3 regions of the Shewanella maritima genome follow, and region 3 is predicted to be linked to each of the others. Evidence: predicted binding sites of a transcription regulator. Region 3 holds the regulator's gene; each other region holds the start of a gene.
What was found. The regulator sigma-54, encoded in region 3, starts transcription at its own class of promoters, with help from an activator protein. The targets are predictions, from matches to a motif close to GTTGGCACGNNNNTNGNNT.
Positions count from the first base shown of each region.

Region 1: a site for sigma-54 is predicted at 1,801-1,819, ahead of EXU30_RS03195 (flagellar hook-length control protein FliK). Genes of this name have one in related genera too.
Region 2: a site for sigma-54 is predicted at 1,732-1,750, ahead of EXU30_RS02980 (flagella assembly protein FlgT). Genes of this name have one in related genera too.

Region 1 is NZ_CP036200.1:736,435-739,719, reverse strand. It holds gene EXU30_RS03200 (S9 family peptidase) at 1-1,689, shown strand, start outside; gene EXU30_RS03195 (flagellar hook-length control protein FliK) at 2,010-3,285, shown strand, end outside.
Region 2 is NZ_CP036200.1:684,970-688,254, forward strand. It holds tRNA gene EXU30_RS02975 (tRNA-Arg) at 153-228, opposite strand; gene EXU30_RS02980 (flagella assembly protein FlgT) at 317-1,582, opposite strand; gene EXU30_RS02985 (FlgO family outer membrane protein) at 1,888-2,595, shown strand; gene EXU30_RS02990 (LPP20 family lipoprotein) at 2,592-3,041, shown strand; gene EXU30_RS02995 (DUF6268 family outer membrane beta-barrel protein) at 3,152-3,285, opposite strand, start outside.
Region 3 is NZ_CP036200.1:1,595,664-1,598,948, forward strand. It holds gene lptB (LPS export ABC transporter ATP-binding protein) at 1-375, shown strand, start outside; gene EXU30_RS06915 (RNA polymerase factor sigma-54) at 521-2,011, shown strand; gene hpf (ribosome hibernation promoting factor) at 2,035-2,322, shown strand; gene ptsN (PTS IIA-like nitrogen regulatory protein PtsN) at 2,325-2,768, shown strand; gene rapZ (RNase adapter RapZ) at 2,765-3,285, shown strand, end outside.

The DNA.
Region 1 (3,285 bases), 860 kb from region 3:
GAGAAGACCTTTGCTGCGGTATTGCATATTAATGCAAATCGAATTGTGCAGCTAGCCACGCGTGATATTCCTGATGTTACGTATGGTGAGCAAAAGCGCTTTTTAGTGGCAAGCTCAAATGTGCCGTATCAAAAGATGACGACTTGGGCCGGTTTTTATCGTGATTTTTACCTAGTTGACTTAAACACAGGTCAACACACGCTAGTGATCCCTCAGCAGTCTGCTTACGCGCAGCCAACGCTGTCGCCTAATGCCAAATTTATGGCTTATTACCAGCAAGGGCATGTGTATCTTTATGACATAGCCACCGGCCGTAAGCATAACCTAACCGCTGAACTCAACACTCCGTTTGCTAATGAAGATCACGACTACCCAAGCCCAGCGCCTGGCTATGGCTTTGGTCCTTGGCTTGAAGATGACACTGAAATAGTGGTTTACGACAAATACGATGCGTGGCAGTTCAACACTGTGTCTCACCGTGGCTTTATGATCACTAATGGTTTAGGTCGTGAGCAGCAAATCGAGTTTCGTCTAACCGGCCTTGTTGAGCAAGATGGTAAAGATATACCGCTCATTGAAGACCAGACTTTACTGCTAAAAGGCTACAGTCACAAAACTAAGGCTGACAGTTTTTATATGGGCATGGAAGGTGAGTCAGGGGTTAAAATTGCCCTTGAAACCAACGGTAAGCTTGAGATGCTGGCACGCGCGAAAGACACTGGTGTTTTAGTGTACTCAAGTGAGCGTTATGATCAGTATCCTGATCTCTATGTAGCCGATTTTGAATCTGTGGCGCAGTCGCAAAAAATTACTAACCTTGATGCCCAGCGCGATGCTTTCGCTTGGGGTAATGCGGAGCTTGTGCACTGGCGTGATGGTCATGGTCGTCAATCTGATGGTGTATTGATTAAGCCAATCAATTATCAAGAAGGTAAAAAGTATCCAGTACTAGTTTACTTCTATCGCTTTATGAGCGATCGCTTACACGCTTTCCCTGATATGAAAATTAACCATAGGCCCAACTTTGCTTGGTTCGCGCAAAACGGCTACGCAGTGTTCTTGCCTGATGTGCGTTTTGACATCGGCTATCCTGGTCCTTCTTCGGTACAAGCATTAACTGCCGGAGTACAAAAGTTAATCGATATGGGAATTGCAGACCCTGATGCCATTGGTATTCAAGGGCATTCATGGGCTGGCTATCAAACTGCTTATGCCGTGACGCAAACTCACATTTTTAAAGCGGCAGTGAGCGGCGCGCCAGTATCTAACATGACTAGCGCATACAGCGGTATTCGCCATGGAAGTGGTCTTGCACGTCAGTTCCAGTATGAAACAGGTCAAAGCCGTATCGGTCAGTCGCTATTTAACGCGCCACTGAAATATATCGAGAACTCACCTGTGTTTTATGCCGATCGCATTGAAACGCCAATGATGATTATGTTCGGTGATAAAGACGATGCGGTGCCGTGGGAGCAAGGTGTAGAAATGTACTTGGCTATGCGCCGTGCGGGTAAAGATGTGGTGTTCTTGCAGTATCAAGACGAGCCGCACCATCTGAAGAAGTATCCAAATAAGTTAGACTACTCGATTCGCATGATGGAGTACTTTGACCATTACCTTAAGGGTAAGGATGCGCCGACATGGTTGACTCAAGGCGAAGCCTATCAGGAGTATCGCGCTAACGACTAACGTGACTTGGTGCTCTAGTTATAAAGCCGCAACTTGATTGCGGCTTTTTTATGCCGATTTTTTGCTGCAGAGATTGATAGTGGTTTAGCTAACTTGTTGAGTTGCCCGCTTGTTGGCATTTGAATTGCATTCATATTGCTGTAGTAACAAATTAGTCGGGATCCCGACTCGCTAATATGAGACCGCGGAAGCTAAGTATGAAACCGCCAAAGCTAGTCAATAAAAGTCAGTAGCAACAGTTGATGTGTTGTCACTATAAGGCATTAGCACCAAGCTAAGCGGTCGCAACAACAATAAATGGTGAGGCAGTTATGCAGCAAATGAGTCAATTATTATTTGGAAATGGCAATGCTAAAGCAGATGCGTCTGCTAAATCAGCTATTAATGCCTCGCCACTCCATGCTCCCCAATCGAATTCTTCTTTTGATGAATCCTCCCAAGGTACTGAAAGTAATAGTTTTCTTGAAGAGTTAAATAACGCTTCGAAGCAAGAGTCATCAGCGCAATCAGCCAAAGCGCTCAAGGACGATACCAGTAACCGAAACCTGTCTTTAGTTGATAGCGAACAGGCTACAATTGACAAGGCAATGCTTGAAGATACGCCTGATCTTCAGCTTGTGGACGCTGATACAGATACTGAACTTGTGAAGGGCGACGAGCATAGTAGCGATATGCTTGAGAGCGGTAAAGATGCAGAAGGTGGTGCTCAGTTTATTTTTGCTCAGCGAGAACTAGGTGAAAACTTAAAGCTTGTGGAAGGTGATAGCGGAAAGACTTTGCCGCTTGCAGATGAGTTTGCGCAAAATGCACTGCAATCTACAAAAGATGCCAAAAAACAGAGTCAAATATCTGCCACTTCTGCTGAAAGCGCAAATGAAGGTGATTTATTTACCTCAGGTCTGCCAGCAGTTAAAGCTAGCGTTAATGGTGTTGGTGCGCAATCTCAAACACAAGCAACGAGTGATTATCTTACAACGCTCAATTTCTCCCAACTACAAGAATTGATGGCTTTTAGTGGTCATAGCCGTGAAGCATTAAATAAGCTTTCCTCAGCAGAGCTTAGTCAATTAGTGGATGACTTTAATCTACAAGCACCTGTGGTTGATGAGTCTATATTGGCGATGGCCGAATTAGATTTAGACGCGCCAACTACTAATGTCAACCTGCAGGGCGAAGCTAGGTATGCCGTACACGGATTAGGTCAACAAGTTGCTAGCGAGTCAAAGACTGCTGATACCACGAAGTTTACCAGTGAGCTTAGTTCGGATATTGAAGCAGAGCTTGAGTCCCAATGGGCTGATAAATCAAAAGCGGTCGATACTATCTTACCTATTGATAACAGTAAGTTGACTAATAATACTACTGCAGCAAGCTCAGAAGCAGCCGCAAGTAAGAGTGACAAAGCCGTATTGGACATGCTTGATGAGTTGTTACCGCAGGCAGACACCGGTTCTACTAAAAAAATTGATAAGCGTGCTGACATTGCTGAACTAAGTGCGACACAGACAAAAGGCGCTCAGCTGAACGCTGAATTTGCAGACAAGTTGAATCAAAGCTTACAGCAAAATAAATCGACGGCTGATCAAGTGTCATTAA
Region 2 (3,285 bases), 910 kb from region 3:
AGTGGGTAAATCATGCGAGAGCCCGAAGAGTTACATTTTTTAATGGGGCCTTTGTCGGTTTGTAATTATGTATGACACACGAGTTTTGTATTACGAGGTGGGTGATGAGCAATGATGGGAGTCGATGTAAAACACGGTATTTAAGCAATATATGGTCTCCCCACAAGGACTCGAACCCTGATCGGCCGCTTAGGAGGCGGCTGCTCTATCCTGTTGAGCTATAGGGAGACTTGGGCTGATTATACGCAAATTCCCGTCGATGAAAACCCTTTGTTATCGATATATTCACGGATTAAACTCGTTAAAATTTAATTGGTTAAATCTTGATCGCTATATCGTTAATCTGGATGTTATTAGCGCTTTCTATTCCAGAAATAATTGCAGTCGCTGTGTTCTCTGTCACTTGATCAATAGTCACATTGGCGCGGGTTTTACTGGCCACGGCGCGCATGGTGTTAATTCTATCGGGGATATTACGCTGCAAAACGATTTGGAATTTATCACCCATTTTAACGCCATTATTTCGACCTAAGTTCAACACAACTCTATCACCCTGACGCGCAACGATTTGCCCAAGTAAAGGTCGACAATTAAGTTGGTTATCCAACTCAATTAAACTGCGCTCAAATAACTCATTAAGCTTTAAACCATAGCTGGATTGCCAAAAACGCGCTGAGCTTGTTGATACAGCCTGGCTCTTGTCAAACTCCCAAGTAGACGAGCTTTCAAAAGAATCTGACCACACAAGCTCACCACTAATGCCATGATACAAATTAAGCTTAAATTTGATGTAACGCTCTGGATAATGCTCGACCAAACCAAATAATGAGGTCTCATAATCCTCTACGGAAATATCGGTGATCTCAGGCTGCAATACATAATGACTATCGGTCGCCTCACTTAGCCAGCTCGGCAGCACATTGCCGCGATAGTTCGTGAGCTTATTGGTATGGTCTAGTAACTCGTCAGCATGCACATTGGCAACGCTGTACTGGGAATAGGCATTTAACGCATCACCAAATTGAATAGAAAAATCACGCTGTAAATATGCTAGCTGACCGTAGGCTAGATCGCGTTTATTCTTAATTAAGGCTTTCGGCAACATGATTGTCGCCTTTAAACCCTGACTAACGCATTGCTCAGCCCTTTGCTGCTCAACCACTTCCATTCTTAGCACGACTGAGATTTTGTCATCACTGATTATCTCGCTAACCAATTGCACATCATTAGCTGCGCCAATACGCTGAATTTGAAACGAGTCCAGCGTTAGCTTACCTTGATCGATTTGTTGATTACTGGAAAAATTAACCCCGGCTTTAAGACTGGCATAATTTAGCGCTTGGCTAATTGCATCTTCGCGGGCTTTCTCAATATTACCATTCACAATGGTTGCTTTACCGGTTACCTCTACCTGCTCAGCCATCGCTGGATTTGACAGCAAAGCAATACAAGCAGCCAGTGCAGGTACAGCCAAAGTGCGAGTAAACGAACAGCTAGGTAACGAAAAGTTTACTGACAACTTACTACAGTCAGCCAATTGCCAAAACCTTGGAAATTTAGTCTGTTCAAGCTTATGTTTCATTCGCTTACCTATTCTACATTTGAGCGTTAACGTTTGTTTGTGATGCGCTGATGACGTTAATTGAGTCTACAGTCAGCACTAACACAGCTAGCGGCCAGACTGCCAAATTTTTGTCTGAATACTACGCCAATCTATACCTAGTTAGATAAAAGCAAATTTTATGCCTAAGCTGCTCAAGTTGTGAAAGCACATATAAGCCATGATTATCAGTAAAGTAATCTGACGCCGCGCCGATAATTTAGATAATCAGGTATTTGCCATAGACGATTTTTGCGTCAACCATGGCTTAAGGCGAAGGAATAAATATGAAATTGCAGCATTACTTGTCAGTTGTTGCACTTGCACTACTTGGCAGCAGCGCATGTAGCTCAACGCAAGTTCCCACTGCTGAGCGCTTATCGTTTAGTAATGACTTGCAGGTAGTTGATGGGCAGATATCAGCAGAGTCGCCGCAAGTAACCTATGATGTCATGGCATCAGGCATTGCACCTAAAGGCCAGGTAAATACTTGGGCAGAGACGTTAGCCAATGAACTCGTGCTGCAAAACGATGGCTTGAGAAGCGACCAACCATTGGTAGTGGCAACCCCGGTGATGACTGCCGATTATAGTCAGACCAACCCACTTGCAGCCCAGTTGCAGCAAGGTTTAATGACAGCATTCCATGCTCATGAATTTAATGTTGTCGACCTCAATGTAGCCAACGCTATTCGCGTTACTGATAAAGGCGAGTTTTTACTGTCACGTAACTGGGAAATGCTGCCAAGCGACCTACCTGTTGCCCATGTGCTGGTTTCAACCATGTCACTGACTAATGAAGGCGTAGTGTTTAACGGCCGCATCGTCGATATTACCAATAACCGCGTGGTATCTTCTGTTCAGTCGTTTGTTGACGGTGCAAGCCTGTCAGGTTACCTGCAAGCACCATCAACTATCGAAAATCGTAACGGCTTGTTATATCGCCACGCCAATGCTGCCGATGGGCGCTATTCAGTTATAGGAGACAACCAATGAGAAGCCTAATCATTGCAGCGTTGTTACTGACGTTAACCGCTTGCGCATCGCCTGATAAATATGTGCAGTGGGAAACTGAAGCGCCTGAAAACTTTCCAACAATTACTGCTGTAGGTTACGCGCCACTTGAGTTACAACCTAGTGACAACAAGTCGCAAAAAGTATTAATGGCAATGCAGGCGTCGAAAATTGCCGCCTACCGTGAGCTTGCCGAGCAAGTCTATGGTCAGCGTATTGACGCTAATAGCTCAGTGAGTGATTGGGTATTAAATGATGATCAGGTTCGCGCCAGTGTTAGTGGCATTATTCGAGGCGCTAAGATAGTGAAAACTTATCCTTCAGGGGAGTTTTATGTCACAGAGTTGTCCTTAGACTTTGAGCAGGTATGGCACTTATATCAGCAACAAAACCGCCCAAGAAAAGTCAAAGAAGTCACCTACTTCTAGATTTAAAGATAGAGATACCTAGCCTGATTAAATCCAAGATAGCTAACATAGTAAAAGGCCGCTAAGTCATTTAACTTAGCGGCCTTCTCTATACATGTGTGCCTGAATATCTAAAACTTCACTTCAAACGACACTGCACCGGCAAATTGGTTTTCTATCTCTTGAGAAAACTCTGTTTGGCTCTGCTCCATTTCACCAGAGAAGTAATAGCCGCCATACATGTTGACATGAACACTTTTGCTCG
Region 3 (3,285 bases):
CTTGAACATTTACTCGAAGAATTCCATATCACTCACATTCGCGATAGCCAAGGTATGGCATTATCAGGCGGTGAACGTCGCCGAGTAGAAATTGCCCGAGCACTGGCTGCAAACCCGAAATTTATCTTGCTCGATGAACCATTTGCGGGTGTTGACCCAATTTCGGTAATCGACATCAAGAAAATTATTCAGCAACTCAAATCTCGTGGTCTAGGGGTGCTGATCACTGACCATAATGTGCGTGAAACCCTCGATGTTTGTGAGCATGCTTATATCGTGAGCCAGGGTAACTTAATTGCCGAGGGGACACCAGATGAGATCTTGAGCGATCAGCAAGTTCGTGCAGTATACTTAGGTGAACAATTCAAGCTATAGTTATTGATGATTTGGTTTCGCTCGCTCAACTACATGGGCGGCGACAGCATTAGCTTCGACTGAGTACCAATCCAGTCTCTCCTAAGGAAACCAATTACAAGCATTAATGTGTGTCTCTTATACGATACCTAGGGATAAGTGGTAAATGAAAGCGTCACTACAGCTCAAAATGGGTCAACACCTGACTATGACCCCACAACTGCAACAGGCAATTCGCCTACTGCAGCTGTCTTCATTGGAGCTACAACAAGAAATACAACAAGCATTAGACTCTAACCCACTGCTTGAAGTAGAAGAATTTTACGACGGTAAAGACGCCTCAAAAGACAAACAAGATCAAGCTGATACCGATTTTAGTGAAGCAAGCCAAAAGTCTGCTGAAACAGATACTTCCAACGTTGATCTCGCAGACTCGCTCAATAAAGAATCTATGCCTGACGAGCTGCCAATGGACACCACCTGGGATGAAGTCTATACAGCCTCACCAGTTGCCAGCACTGGCGCAACCAGCTCTGGCTCACGCGACGATGATATGCCATTTCAAGGCGAGACCACAGAAGGTCTATACGAGCATTTGGAATGGCAAAAAAACCTCACTCCTTTTTCTGATACCGATTTAGCCATCGCCACAGCCATTATCGATGCCATTGACGATACAGGCTATTTAACCCAAAGCACCGAAGATATCCTTAGCGCTATGGGCGATGAAGAGGTTGAGCTAGAGGAGGTTGAAGCAGTACTTAAACGTATTCAGCATTTTGACCCCATTGGCGTTGCTGCGCGCGATCTAAGTGAGTGCCTGCTTATACAGTTAGCGCAATTTCCTAATGACACGCCTCATATTGACAATGCGCGTATGTTGATTGCCAACTATCTCGACCTGATTGCTGGCCGTGACTTTCGTTTACTTATGCGTAAAACCAAGCTTAAAGAAGATGAACTTAGGGAAGCAATTCACCTGATCCAATCATTGAATCCAAAGCCTGGAGCGGCAATCACACCTAGTGATGATGAATATGTCATACCTGATGTTTCAGTATTAAAGAAAAATGGCCGCTGGGTCGTGGAGCTTAACCCTGACAACATGCCAAAAATTGGTGTCAATCAGCATTACGCTTCTATGGCTCGTAGCACCAAGAGCCAGGCTGACAGCCAGTTTATTCGCGGTCATTTGCAAGAGGCTAAGTGGTTCATTAAGAGTCTAGAAAGCCGTAATGACACCCTGTTAAAAGTGGCCAACTGTATCGTACAGTTCCAACAAGGCTTCTTTGAATATGGTGAAGAAGCCATGAAACCAATGGTACTCAACGATATTGCTGAGGCCGTCGAGATGCATGAATCCACTATTTCCAGGGTTACCACACAAAAGTACATGCATACGCCACGCGGTCTATTTGAACTCAAATACTTTTTCTCAAGCCATGTCAGCACAGATGACGGCGGCGAATGCTCATCTACAGCTATTCGCGCCTTTATCAAAAAGCTGGTCGCCGCTGAAAATCAGAAAAAGCCATTAAGCGATAGCAAAATGGCACAACTGTTAGCGGAGCAAGGGATTAATGTTGCTCGTCGTACGATAGCGAAATACCGTGAAGCAATGCTTATCCCGCCCTCAAACCAACGTAAGAGCTTATAAGCTCAATCAAAGGAGGACGATATATGCAAATAAACCTAACGGGGCACCACATTGAATTAACTGACTCACTTAGAGAGTATGTTGACAGTAAATTTGCCAAACTAGAGCGTCATTTTGAGCAAATCAACAATGTGCACGTTATCCTAAATGTCGACAAACAAGTACAAAAGGCTGAGGCTAAAGTCAGCCTTAGTGGAGGAGAAGTCTTCGCCACTTCTGAACACAGCGACATGTATGCTGCAATCGACTCTTTGATCAGCAAACTTGACCGCCAGGTAATCAAACATAAAGAGAAGCTAACCAAGCATTAATGATGGAAATTCGTACCATCCTGCAGCCGGAGTGCACTGCCTGTGCCACTCCGGGCAGTAAAAAAAAGGTATTGCAACTCATCAGCGAAATCGCAGCAGAGCAATACTCAGACCTTTCAGCACAAGAAATTTTCGAAAGTCTTGTCGCTCGAGAAAAAAAAGGTAGTACAGGTATAGGTAATGGCATCGCAATTCCCCACGGCCGTTTAGACAGTATCGAACAGCCTATCGCCGTATTTATCAAGTGCGATGAGGCGATTGACTTCGATGCCATCGATGATAAACCTGTCGATTTACTATTTGCGCTTATTGTACCGTCAGACCAATGTCAGCAACATTTGGCAACGCTGGCTTGTATTGCAGAAAAGCTTAATGACAAGCAAACACTCAAACAGTTACGTAAATCAACAGATAAAACTCAACTCTATCAGGTGATCGCTCAATGAAACTGGTTATCGTCTCAGGTCGTTCTGGCTCAGGAAAGTCCGTTGCACTTAGGGTGCTAGAAGACTTAGGTTACTACTGTGTCGACAATCTGCCGATCCCATTGATCAATACATTGCTTGAGCAGCTTAAAGGCTCACATGAGCTTATTGCGATTAGCGTTGATGTGCGCAACATAAAGGAGCAAGGAAAAGTACTGCAGGCTCAGCTACAACTATTACCAGCCGATATCAGTATCACTAGCTTCTTTTTGAGCTCGAACGACAAAGTGCTACTCAAACGTTATAGCGAAACGCGCCGTTTACATCCATTGTCTAAGCAACACCTGTCTTTGCAAGACGCCATAATTCAAGAAGGTAAATTACTCGAGCCTATTTCGAATATAACTGACCACTTTATTGATACCTCCGAGTTCAACATCTATGAGCTCAGTGACAAGGTTAGAGAAATTTTGCTTGGCAGTGTCGACCGTGAACTGGTGATCAATATCAACTCGTTTGGCTTTAAATATGGTATGCC